3 regions of the Arthrobacter sp. FB24 genome follow, and region 3 is predicted to be linked to each of the others. Evidence: riboswitches for the same ligand, from Rfam matches in the RefSeq annotation. Region 3 holds a riboswitch; each other region holds the start of a gene.
The links. Region 3 has a riboswitch for thiamine pyrophosphate ahead of ARTH_RS19580 (ECF transporter S component). Riboswitches for the same ligand answer to the same signal wherever they lie in the genome.
Positions count from the first base shown of each region.

Region 1 (4,294 bases), 1.7 Mb from region 3:
CGGCTCCCGTCGGCGCCGCAGCCGCGGACGCCGTGGCCGCAGCCGTGTGACCGACCGGGAAACTGCCGGTGAGGCCGAATCCGCCGAATCCGCCGAAGGCGCAGCGGGCGACGAGGACTCGGATGAGGAATCCACCCGGACCGCGGACGACGGCGTTACCTCCCGCCGTCGTCGTCGCCGCCGCCGCGGTGACCAGGACCTCGAACTGACGGGCGGGGGAGACGACGACCCGCCCAACACGGTGACCCGGGTCCGTGCACCCCGGGCCATCAGCGAGGCGCCGGTCAACAACCGCGTCACGTCCGTCAAGGGTTCCACCCGGCTTGAGGCCAAGAAGCAGCGCCGCCGCGAATCCCGCGACACCGGCAGGCGCCGTACTGTCATCACCGAGGCCGAGTTCCTGGCCCGCCGGGAGTCGGTGGACCGCCAGATGATCGTTCGCCAGCGCGACGACAGAATCCAGATCGGTGTCCTGGAGGACGGCGTCCTGGCTGAGCACTTCGTTTCCAAGACCCAGCAGGACTCCCTGATCGGCAACGTCTACCTGGGCAAGGTCCAGAACGTGCTGCCTTCCATGGAAGCCGCTTTCGTGGACATCGGACGCGGACGCAACGCAGTCCTCTACGCCGGTGAAGTCAACTGGGACGCCGTCAACCTCGAAGGCAAGCAGCGCCGGATCGAGAACGCGCTGAAATCCGGCGACTCCGTGCTGGTCCAGGTCACCAAGGATCCGGTCGGCCACAAGGGTGCACGCCTGACCAGCCAGATCTCGCTGCCCGGCCGGTACCTCGTGTACGTTCCCGGCGGATCCATGACCGGCATCTCCCGGAAGCTGCCCGACGTCGAGCGCAACCGCCTTAAGCGGATCCTCAAGGACCGCCTGCCGGAAGACGCCGGTGTGATCGTCCGCACCGCTGCCGAGGGCGCGTCCGAGGAAGAACTGACGCACGACATCAACCGCTTGCGTGCCCAATGGGAAGGCATTGAAAGCCAGGCCACGTCCACGAAGATCCTTGCTCCGGAGCTCCTCTACGGCGAACCGGATCTCACCATCAAGGTGGTCCGGGACGTCTTCAACGAGGACTTCTCCAAGCTGATCGTCTCCGGCGAGGAAGCCTGGGACACCATCGAGGCGTACGTGACGTACGTGGCACCGGACCTGGTGGGGCGGCTCGAAAAGTGGACCAAGGACACGGACATCTTCGCGGCCTGGCGCATCGACGAGCAGATCCACAAGGCCCTGGACCGCAAGGTCTTCCTGCCCTCCGGCGGCTCCCTCGTGATCGACCGCACCGAAGCCATGACCGTGGTGGACGTAAACACCGGTAAGTTCACCGGCAGCGGCGGCAACCTGGAGGAAACCGTCACCAAGAACAACCTGGAAGCGGCTGAAGAAGTGGTGCGCCAACTGCGGCTGCGCGACATCGGCGGCATCATCGTCATCGACTTCATCGACATGGTGCTCGAATCCAACCGCGACCTTGTGCTGCGCCGCATGGTGGAGTGCCTCGGACGCGACCGGACCAAGCACCAGGTTGCGGAAGTGACCTCGCTGGGCCTGGTGCAGATGACCCGCAAGCGCATGGGCACCGGGCTGCTGGAGGTCTTCGGCGAGCAGTGCGAGGCCTGCGCCGGCCGCGGCATCGTCACCCACGACGAGCCGGTGGAACACCGCCGGGCCAACACTGTTGCCGCCGAGCACCACGTGCAGCGGACGGAAGCCCAGCAGCCTCCCCGGACGGAGCGCAAGAGCCGCCGCCGCGGCAAGGGCGGCCAGCCGGCCTCCGAGGCTGTTCCGTTGACGCCGGCCCCGGTGCACCACGAGCCCACCGAAGCCGAACGCCACGCCAAGGCTGAAGCGACCCGCGTTGCCCTGGCCAACATCGCTGCGGCAGCACACGCCGCCCACCTGCATGACTCCGAGACGGGCCATGCAGCCCCGGCGGCCGCCGCACAGGCAAGTGCCGCACAGGCTGTCGGCCAGGCACTCGCCGCGCAGGCTCCTTCCGGGCAAGCCGGAGCGACGGCCGGGGAAGGGGCGGCCCAGCCGTCCACCACCCAGCCCGCCACGGCAAGGCCGGCCAAGGTGTCGGAATCTGAAGCAGCAGCCGCAGGACGGCCCGCGGCCGTTCTGACCTTCGGTGGCGAAAAGGTGGCACTGCCGTTTGTTGAGCATGCCGGCGAAGCACCCGCGTCCGGAGCCGCCCTGACTCTCGACCGGCTCGCTGAGGCTTTCGCGCACCTGGGTGAGCCTGCAGCTGCTGAGGCTCCGGCGTCACCGGCTGAGCAGCAGGCTCCGTCCGCCCAGGCGCCGGTCGAGGCACCCGCCCGTGTGCCGTCGGTCCAGGCCCCGGCAGCACCCGCTGCTGAAGCCGACTACACCGACCACACTGCGGTCCAGGGCCGGGCGCGCCGTCCCCGCCGTCACCGGAGTGCCAGCCGCGCCCAGGGCGCAGCCAACGAGACGTCCGTGGAACACCACGAAACTGCTCCTGTGGCCGCGTCAGGGCACACCCATGAGGCAAAGGCTCCCGAGCCGGCGAAGAAGGATGTGCCCGCCAAGGCACCGGCCAGCGAGCCGATCATCCTGGGTGTGGGAGTACCGGCCTCCGAGCTCTGATCCCACAGCACCACGGTCCCACACGCTGACATCGCGGGTGCGGTCCGGGACTGGCGTAGCAATACGCCGGTTTCGGGCCGTGCCCGTGAGTTCGTTGCGGTGGAACAGCTAGGCTAGGGGACTGACACGGGGTGCCGCGCACAGGGCCGGCTGAGATCCACACCCGTTGAACCTGTCCGGTTAGCACCGGCGAAGGGATGTCTCCTTTGGCCTCATCATTCCTGCCCACCCCTGCCTCCGAAGTCGCCCGCGAATCATCACCGGGCGGCACTGTCCTGCGCAGTACGCCCCGGGTCCTGGCCATCGCCGGCTCCGATCCGTCCGGCGGGGCGGGGATCCAGGCCGACCTCAAAAGCATTGCCGCAAACGGCGGATACGGCATGGCTGCCATCACCGCCCTGACGGCGCAGAACACCCGTGGCGTTCGTGCCGTGCACGTGCCCCCGGCGGATTTCCTGACGGCCCAGCTTGAAGCCATCAGCGACGACATCAGCATTGACGCCGTCAAGATCGGCATGCTGGGTGACTCTTCGGTGATCGCCGCTGTCCGCAGCTGGCTGGAGAAGGCCCGTCCCGCCGTCGTGGTTCTTGACCCCGTGATGGTCGCCACCAGCGGGGACAGGCTCCTGCAGGAGGCGGCCGAGGCGGCACTGCGCGAACTCCTGCCCCTCGCCGACCTCGTCACTCCCAACCTGGCGGAACTGGCGATGCTCCTCAACGAACCGCTCGCGGACGACTGGGAGGCGGCACTCGCCCAGGGGAAGCGCCTCGCCGCCCGGACCGGCGCCACTGTGCTCGTCAAGGGCGGACACCTCGACGGCGGGGAGTGCCCTGACGCGCTGGTCAACACGGCAGGGCTGCTCGCCCAGGACGTTGTGGTTGTACCCGGCGAGCGGATCGATACCATGAACAGCCACGGCACCGGCTGCTCCCTGTCCTCGGCAATGGCCACCGCGCAGGCGAGGCTGGGGGACTGGGAGGAATCCTTGCGGACAGTGAAGCCATGGTTGCAGGGGGCGCTCCGGGAAGCCGGCGCCTTGGACGTGGGAACAGGCAACGGCCCGGTGCACCATTTCCACCACCTGGCCCCCAAAGGAAGTGATGCGCCCCCCGAAGGCCGGTTCGCAGCGGTGCTCTGGCAAGATGCCGGGCCGGACCTGGACGCCGTCTACGAGCTCGACTTCATCCGCGGCCTGGCCGACGGCTCCCTCACCGAGCAGCACTTCGCCTATTACCTTGCCCAGGATGCCATCTACCTGAACGGCTATTCCCGGGTACTTTCGCGCGCCGCCGCCATTGCCCCGACCGAGGTGGAACAGCTGTTCTGGGCGCGGTCGGCACAGCAATGCCTTGAAGTCGAGTCCGAACTGCACCGGACATGGCTCAGCACACGGAACGTGGACACCGCACTCGGACCGGTTACGAAGTCCTACGTGGACCACTTGCTGGCCTCATCCGTTTCAGGCAGCTACGGGGTACTCGTCGCCGCTGTGCTCCCATGCTTCTGGCTGTATGCAGAGGTGGGTGCCACCCTGCACGGGCAGTTCCTTGCTGCCGGGTCGGCCCCGGACCACCCGTACGCCGAATGGCTCCGCACCTACGCGGACGAAGGGTTTGCCGCCGCCACCCGGCAGGCGGTGCGCATTGCCGACGACGCTGCCCGTGCCGCGTCTG
Region 1 covers NC_008541.1:2,679,414-2,683,707, reverse strand. Annotated here, with positions in the region: gene ARTH_RS12110 (Rne/Rng family ribonuclease) at 1-2,620, shown strand, start outside; TPP riboswitch at 2,738-2,835, shown strand; gene ARTH_RS12105 (bifunctional hydroxymethylpyrimidine kinase/phosphomethylpyrimidine kinase) at 2,818-4,294, shown strand, end outside.
Region 1: another riboswitch for thiamine pyrophosphate. It lies ahead of ARTH_RS12105 (bifunctional hydroxymethylpyrimidine kinase/phosphomethylpyrimidine kinase); the one in region 3 lies ahead of ARTH_RS19580 (ECF transporter S component).

Region 2 (4,294 bases), 1.6 Mb from region 3:
GCTGGGAGCCGCTCTACGAAGAGATAGCCGGTTACCTGCGTGAAACCGGTGCCCAGCACCGCGTTGCCGCGGGCGGACACCGGCCTCAGGATTCGGTGGAGGGAGACCGCGTTATCCGGTCGTTCATCGCGGAAGTCAGCAGGCGTCAGCACTCACGGGCGTCGTAGCGTCGCCCGTCGCTGCACCGTGCCGGCCCGGTCGTTCCGGGTCTGGAAGCTGCAGCTCGGGTAGGTAGACCTTGCCGCCGGCTGCGAGGAATTCGTTGCTCTTTTCACGCATGCCTGCCGCCATCTCGGCGAGTGCCGACTGTGCCTCGGCGGAACCGTACTCGTCCCTGATGTCCTGGCTGATGCGCATTGAGCAGAACTTGGGCCCGCACATGGAGCAGAAGTGCGCGGTCTTGGCTGGCTCCGCGGGCAGCGTCTCGTCATGGAAGGATTCGGCGGTGACCGGGTCCAGCGAGAGGGCGAACTGGTCCCGCCAGCGGAATTCGAACCGGGCCTTGGACAGGGCGTCGTCGCGTTGGTGCGCGCCGGGGTGGCCCTTGGCGAGGTCGGCGGCGTGGGCGGCGATCTTGTAGGTGATGACGCCTGTCTTGACATCGTCCTTGTTTGGCAGCCCCAGGTGTTCCTTGGGCGTGACGTAGCAGAGCATGGCCGTGCCGTAGCGGGCGATTTCCGTGGCGCCGATGGCGGAGGTGATGTGGTCGTAGCCCGGGGCTATGTCCGTGACCAGCGGCCCCAGCGTGTAGAACGGTGCTCCCTTGCAGAGTTCCTGCTGGCGTTCCACGTTTTCACGGACCAGGTGGAACGGCACGTGGCCGGGTCCTTCCACCATCACCTGCACGTCGAACTCCCAGGCGCGCTGCGTCAGTTCGGCCAGGGTATCCAGCTCGGCGAACTGGGCGGCGTCGTTCGCGTCCGCCGTCGCACCGGGCCGCAGCCCGTCGCCCAGCGAAAACGCGACGTCGTACTTGGCGAAAATTTCGCACAGCTCGTCGAAGTGCGTGTACAGGAAGTTCTCCTGGTGGTGGGCAAGGCACCAGCCGGCCATGATGGAGCCGCCGCGGGAGACGATGCCGGTCACCCGGTTGGCGGTCAGGGGCACATACCGCAGCAGCACGCCGGCGTGGATGGTCATGTAGTCCACGCCCTGCTCGCACTGCTCGATCACGGTGTCGCGGAAAATTTCCCACGTCAGTTTGTTGGCCTCGCCGTTGACCTTTTCCAGTGCCTGGTAGATGGGAACGGTGCCGATCGGCACGGGGGAGTTGCGGATGATCCACTCACGGGTGGTGTGGATGTCATCGCCGGTGGACAGGTCCATCACGGTGTCGGCGCCCCACAGTGTGGCCCACTGCAGCTTGTCGACCTCCTCCGCGATGGAGCTCGTGACGGCCGAGTTGCCGATGTTGGCGTTGATCTTCACCAGGAAGGCCTTGCCGATGATCATCGGTTCGGACTCCGGGTGGTTGATGTTGTTGGGGATGATGGCGCGGCCGGCAGCCACTTCGCTGCGGACCAGCTCCACGTCGCAGTTTTCGCGGAGGGCAACGAACTGCATCTCCGGCGTCACGACACCCTGCCGGGCGTAGTGCATCTGCGTGACAGTCCTGCCTTCGACGGCGCGGCGGGGCACGGGCTGCGCGCCCTTCCACTCCGCGGATGCGGCGCCGCGGCGCACGGCCGACCGGCCGTCGTCGAGCAGGTTCCGTTCCCGGCCGCCATAAGGCTCGGTGTCGGCCCGCGACTCGATCCACCGGGTCCTGAACGGTTCCAGGCCCACCACGGGATCGCTGCCGGGCCCGGCAGTCCGGTACACGCGGAACGGCGGGTTGGCTGCCCCGCCCGGTGAGTCCTCAAGGGCGATTTCGGTCACCGGCACCCGGATCCCGGTGGCTTCATCGGTGATGAATGCCAGCGAGTGCGACTTCAGGGACTGCGCTTCGGCAGGTGCCGAATTGCCGGGGGCGGCCTCGTTTTGGGCAGGGATCAGCTGTGTTTCTTGTGTATTCACGGAATACTCACTTCCTTCGCCGGCATTACCCGGACAGGTTCAACGGTCGCAGGCCGCGTCAGCCCGATCTCAGCCCTTGCAAGGGCACCCGTGTGGTCGTAGACGAAGCTACCACAGGGCCGGGGCGGGTCCGTGTAACATGCAGGTCACAACTGGGGAGGGCAGTCGGCCGGTCTAGGCTGGAAGCATGCGTGGCGTCATCGAATTCAGCGGGACCGTGCTCACCGCCCCGGACCGGGAACGGCAGGGCCTCTGGGCCGTGGACGGCAGGCTGACATTCACACGGCCGGCCGCTCCGCCTGACCTGGTGTTGAGCGGCTGGGTGCTGCCGGGCCTGGTCGATGCGCATTGCCACATCGGGCTAGGACCAGCCGGTGACGTTCCGGATTCCGTCGCCGAAGAGCAGGCTGTCACGGACCGGAACGCGGGCACGCTGCTCGTCCGTGATGCCGGCGCCGTCCACGACACGCGCTGGCTCCAGCAGCGGCCGGAGCTGCCGCGCATCATCCGCGCCGGCCGCCACATCGCCAGGACGCGCCGCTACCTCCGGGGATTCGCCATCGAAGTGGAACCGGAAGGACTGGTCGAGGCCGTACGCAAGCAGGCGCTGGCGAGTGACGGCTGGGTCAAGCTCGTAGGGGACTGGATCGACCGGGACGCCGGCGACCTTGCGCCGTCGTTCCCGGCCGCAGTGGTGCGGGACGCTGTGCGCGCCGCCCACGACGAAGGCGCCAGGGTGACCGCCCACTGTTTCGCAGAGGACACCCTGGATGACATGCTCGACGCCGGCATCGACTGCATCGAACACGGAACCGGCCTGCTGCCGCGCCACATCCCCCGGTTCGTGGACCAGCGCGTTCCCATCGTTCCCACGCTCATCAACATCGCGACGTTTCCGGACATCGCGGCTCGTGCGAAAGCGAAGTTTCCGGTGTACGCGGCGCACATGCAGGCGCTCTGGGAACGGCGGAACGAGCGCATCCTCGAGGCCTTCGAAGCGGGCGTGGCGATCTACGCCGGGACTGATGCGGGCAGTGTCATCAGCCACGGCAGGATCGTGGACGAGATCCAGGCGCTCCACGCCGCCGGCCTGCCAGCGGCGTCAGCCCTGGACGCCGCGTCCTGGGCGGCGCGGGAGTGGCTGGGAGCGGACGGCATCGCGGAAGGTGCCAGCGCCGACGTCGTGCTGTGCGAACTGGACCCCAGGGTCAATCCGGCCACACTTCGGCACCTCAAGCACATCGTTCTTCGGGGCCGGCATCTCCGCTAGGAATAAATTGAACCTTCAAGTAATTTACTATATGTAAGCGTCGCCGGACATCGGCGGCCTAGCTTCCGGAGTTTGGAGTTGGCATGACCACAGAATCCAGCAGCAATGACCTGCTGCCCGCCGATCTCGCCATGGGCACGGTGATGCTCAAGGTGGGCGACACGAAGCTGATGACGGACTATTACCAGCGCGCGCTCGGGCTGGACGTCGTGGCTGAGCAGGACGGCGGCGTGTACCTTGGACGGCGCGGAGCGCCCCTGGTCCATCTGGCGCCGGCCCCCGGGCTTAACCTCCCGGCGAAGGGCGAGGCGGGGCTGTTCCACACGGCACTGCTGTTCAAGGACCGCCCGTCGCTCGCTGCCACGGTGGCCTCTGCTGCCCGGTATGAACCGAGGCTTTTCACGGGAAGCGCAGACCACCTCGTCAGCGAGGCCTTCTACTTCAACGACCCGGAGGGCAACGGCATCGAACTCTACTGGGACCGCCCCCGGACCGCCTGGTCGTGGGAAGGTGCCAACGTGGTGATGGACAGCCTTGCCCTGCCGCCGCAGCGGTTCCTGCAGGACTACCTGACTGAGGACGCGGTGAGCGGTCAGCGCGACGCTGCGGCCGGCGTCGGGCACATCCACCTGCAGGTCGGCGACGTCCAGTCGGCGCACGACTTCTACGTGGGCACTCTTGGCTTCGAAAAGACTGCCGGATGGCACGGGCAGGCCCTGTTCGTCTCGGCCGGCGGCTACCACCACCACATGGCCATGAACGTCTGGAACAGCAGGGGCGCGGGACCCCGCCGGGACACCCTTGGTTTGGGAGAAGTCCTGATCGAAGTGCCAAAAACGGACGACGTCGGCGCGCTCGCCGACCGTTTGCGGGTTGCCGGCGTCGCGTCGCACCACACGGGAGCCGAGCTGCGGTTTGAGGATCCGTGGCGCAACCGGATCCGCGTCGCCGTCCGCTGAGGCGGCGCTGAGCTGCGCGTTCTTCTGGGTTAGGCTGAAGCCGGAAGTC
Region 2 covers NC_008541.1:2,778,899-2,783,192, reverse strand. Annotated here, with positions in the region: gene ARTH_RS12615 (hypothetical protein) at 1-167, shown strand, start outside; gene thiC (phosphomethylpyrimidine synthase ThiC) at 136-2,016, opposite strand; TPP riboswitch at 2,011-2,118, opposite strand; gene ARTH_RS12605 (amidohydrolase family protein) at 2,204-3,286, shown strand; gene ARTH_RS12600 (VOC family protein) at 3,370-4,245, shown strand.
Region 2: another riboswitch for thiamine pyrophosphate. It lies ahead of thiC (phosphomethylpyrimidine synthase ThiC); the one in region 3 lies ahead of ARTH_RS19580 (ECF transporter S component).

Region 3 (4,294 bases):
GGCAAACGTGGACTTTCCGGAACCGTTCGGCCCCGTGATGGTCAGTGCCTGGCCGGCACGGACCTGCGCCGTGATGCCGGACTGCACCGGTACCGGCTGGACAGCCTTGAACCGCCGCCGGCGGGGACGTTCGCGGGACACGGCAAGGTTCTCGGAGGCCAGCAGGAGGTTCCCGGCGCCCGGCTCTCCCGGGCCGCCCTGCGCTCCGGTGCCGGGTGCTCCGGTGGCACCGGTCCGCGCCCGGGTGGCGGGCACGTACCCGGGCACCCAGACGCCGGCGGCAACGAGCATGTCCCGCGCCTCTGCCAGGACCTGGTCCGGGGGGCCGTCCAGGAGCACCGCGGTGTCCGTGGCGGATCCCGGCTGCAGCACCACGATCCGGTCCACAAGGTCTTTCCATACGCCCACGCGGTGTTCCACCACCACCAGCGTTGCCCCGGTCTTGTCCAGGCACCGGCCCACGGCGTCACGGACTTCCAGGACGCCCGCGGGGTCCAGGTTGGCGGTGGGCTCGTCGAGGAGCAGCAGTCCTGGGCGCATGGCGAGGATGCCGGCCAGCGCGAGGCGCTGCTTCTGCCCGCCGGACAGGGCCGACGTCGGGTGGTCCAGCGGCAGGTGGGCCAGCCCGACGTCCTCGAGCGCCTCTCCGACACGCGTCCAGATGTCCGGGCGCGGGACGGCGAGGTTCTCGGCGCCGAAGGCGACGTCGTCCCCCACGCGGGAAAGGACCACCTGCGTCTCGGGGTCCTGCTGCATCAGGCCGGCTCGCCCGCGCCGGGCACGCGGCGGGGCGCCGTCGATCAGCAGGGTGCCGGTCTCGTCGGAGTCGTCGGCATCCGGCGTTCCGTCGTGGTGGGCTCCGGAGTCGCTGTCACCGAGCACCCCGGCGAGGGCATGCAGCAGCGTGGATTTGCCCGCGCCGGAGGGACCCAGCAGCAGCACGCGTTCGCCCGGCCGAATGTCCAGGTCCAGGCCGTGGACGGCGGGCCGGGACCGGCCGGCATGCCGCCAGCCCCAGCCGCGTGCCGTGACCGCTGCCGGGCGGACGGTGTCGGAAGACGTCATGAGCAGTGTGCGTTCATCAGGAGAAGACGGGCTCCGCCGCTGCCTTGCGGGAGGCGAAGGAGCTCAGCACGCCGGTCCGGGCCAGGCCGCGGGTGGCGATCCAGGACAGGCCGCCGGCGATGATCGCACCGGAGATGGCCGTGAAGATGATGTAAGCCAGCTTGTCGCCGGCGGCGTAGGCGATATTCCACCCCCACGGGGCGAACGAGTCGTTCAGGCCGCAGAAGAGGCCCGCAGCGGCACCGGCCAGTAGCGAAACGGGGAGGTTGAACTTCTTGTAAACGAACACCGCGAAGATGATCTCCGCACCGAGCCCCTGCACGAAGCCGGAGAACAGCACGGACGCGCCGTACTGCGAGCCCATGATCAGCTCACCGGTGGCGGCCACTGTTTCGCAGAACAGGGCGGCTCCGGGCTTGCGGATGATCAGCATGCCCAGGACGGCGGGAATCATCCAGCCGCCTGCGATGAGGCCGGTCAGCGGCGGGTAGACGGCGTTCATGGGCGGCGAAACGGCAGCGGCCCCCTGGGACCAGGCCCAGAAAATGACGCCGCCGGCTACTGCGATCAACGCGGCAACCACAATGTCCACCACACGCCAGTTGTACTTGCTGTTGCCAAGCGTCTGCTTGGCCGTCATTCCAGTCATTTTCTTCCTCCTGAGGTACAGGAGGGGAGAGTGCTACCCGGGCAGTCCGCGGCTTCCGCCGCCAGCTGCCGGACACTCTGAGAACTCGACTCCCTTGCGCCGGTACTAACCGGATCAGGTTCGAGGGTCTGCGGCTGTCCGCACTCTCAGCGCCCGCCTCCGGTTCCCTGGAAATGTTCCAGTGATGCCCGACGGCGACGCTCCCCTGTCGTATCAATTCGCCCTTGTGGGCGTGGATTAGTTTACACCCGCGGGCCCGCGAAATCCCGGGGAGGGTGTCACAATGCGCGGTGATGCGGCCGGGTTGATGCGGCTAGGCTAGGGGAAGCCCTGTTTCCGTCGTTTCCCACCTGTAAGGGGTACTGGAGTGAGTTTTTTCATCAAGCTGCTTGGAACCGGAGTGAGCCTGCTTGCCGGATTCGCCGGCACCAAGGCCGTTGACGTCGTCTGGGAAAAGATCACCGGCCGCAAGCCCCCGAAGGGCGACAAGGACGACGTCCCCACCACCCTGCGCAGCGCCCTGACCTTTGCGCTGATCTCGGCGGCTGTCAGCGCCATCATCCAGGTCCTGGCCAACCGGGGCACGCAGCGTGCCATCACCCGCTTCGCCAAGAGCCAGGACATCGTCTAGGCATTTGAGGGCCGCCGCTAGGCTGCGCCGTCGTCATCCTCGTCGGCGGCGCGCTTGGCGGCGGCCTTTTTGTCGGCTGCCTTCAGCACCACGGCCTCCAGTTCATCCGTGGTGAGCAGTTCCTTGTGCAGGTGCTTGGTGCGGTAGCCTGCCCTGCCCACCATGTGGGCAGACACCGGAACGGTGAGCACCTGGAAGATCCACGCCACGAAGAGCACGGGCCACACCCACCAGGTCCGCAGCTGCAGGCCCACCGAGGCCAGCAGCAGGAACAGCCCCAGCACCTGGGGCTTGGTGGCGGCGTGCATCCTGCTCATCAGGTCGGGGAAGCGCAACAGGCCGACCGCCGCACCGAGGGACATCAGGGCGCCCACCACCATAAAGACGGCCGACACTGCATCAATGATTGTGTCCACGGCAGATGGTTCAGGATTCATGGGGCTGCTCCCGCCGGTCGGCCACGAAGCGCGCCACGGTCACGGATCCGATGAACCCGATGATGGACAGCGCCACGAGCAGCATCAGGTTGTTCAGGTGCCGGTTGACGGCCATGTCTATGCAAAGCGTGGCACCGATGATGGCCAGCAGCACGTCAGAGGCCAGCACCCGGTCCAGCAGGGACGGGCCGATGGCGATCCGGACAATCGCCCCGGCTGCCGCCAGGGACAGGATCACGGCCGTCACGGCCAAGACAACGCCCATCATGCCCCTACCTCCTGTTTCAGTGCGGCCAGTTCCTCGCGGGTGCCCATGATCCTGATCAGTGCCGCCTCTGCGTCCCGGACCTCTTTGCGCAGGTTCACAATGTCCTCTCCGCTCCGCACGTTGAGTCCGTGGATGTAGAGCGTGGACGTGGAGCGGTCCACCTCAACCACCAGCGAACCCGGAATCAGCGAAATGACGTGGCCGGTGGCCGTCACCATCAGGTCCGAGTGGCTGCGCAGCTTGACCGCGACGACCGCGTTGGTCACCTTGGGCCCGCGGGCCAACGCCAGGTACAGCACCTGGAAGCTGGCGGCCACAACCTTGGCCAGGAACACCAGTGCGAACGGAACTGCCCGCACGATGCTGAAGCGGCCGCCCAGCTCCACCGGGGGCAGGTAGAAAAGCCGTGCCACCACTACCGCGATCAGCGCACCGAACAGCAGGTTACCGGGGCTGAAGTCCTGCCAGAGCGCTGCCCAGACGAACACCAGCCAGACGAGGAGGGGCAGTTCCTGCCGGATTGAGATCCGTCGGCGGTTCATTTGTTCCCCTCCTGCTGGACGGGTTCAGGCTGGGCGATCGGGGGCACGGGGGCGTTTTCGCCCAGCACGGCCTGGATGTAGGCGGACCGGTCCAGCATTTCCACGGCCGACTGGTCCGCCACCCGGAAGAGCGGCCCGGCAAAGACGGTGAGCGCCACACCGAAGGCCACGAGGCCCAGGGTTGATCCCACCATGGTCCGCGGCAGCAGCGTGACATTGCGCTTGCCTGCGCGGTCGCCCGTCTCGGAATCCTCAGGGGCCGCGAGCAGCACGGGGTCCGGGTTCTCGGCGTCCTCGGGTTTGCGCCAGAACGCGCGGTTCCACACACGGGCGACGGCCAGGAGCGTCAGCAGGCTGGTCACGACACCGCCGATCACCAGGGCGTAGGCCAGCGGGGTGCCAAGCTGCACACCGGCCTGCAGCAGCCCGAGCTTGCCCAGGAAACCCGAGAACGGCGGGATGCCGGCCAGGTTCATGGCGGGGATGAAGAACAGCAGGGCCAGGATCGGGGACAGTTTGGCCAGGCCGGCGACGCGGTCGATCGACGAGCTTCCGCCGCGGCGTTCGATCAGGCCCGTGACCAGGAAGAGGCTGGTCTGGATGGTGATGTGGTGGGCCACGTAGAACACCGCCGCGCCAAGTCCGGCCACCGAGGACATCGCCAGCCCGAACACCATGTAGCCGATGTGGCTGACGAGGGTG
Region 3 covers NC_008541.1:4,348,909-4,353,202, forward strand. Annotated here, with positions in the region: gene ARTH_RS19575 (ABC transporter ATP-binding protein) at 1-1,065, opposite strand, end outside; gene ARTH_RS19580 (ECF transporter S component) at 1,082-1,714, opposite strand; TPP riboswitch at 1,788-1,931, opposite strand; gene ARTH_RS19585 (DUF4235 domain-containing protein) at 2,082-2,345, shown strand; gene mnhG (monovalent cation/H(+) antiporter subunit G) at 2,363-2,782, opposite strand; gene ARTH_RS19595 (monovalent cation/H+ antiporter complex subunit F) at 2,772-3,050, opposite strand; gene ARTH_RS19600 (Na+/H+ antiporter subunit E) at 3,047-3,592, opposite strand; gene ARTH_RS19605 (Na+/H+ antiporter subunit D) at 3,589-4,294, opposite strand, start outside.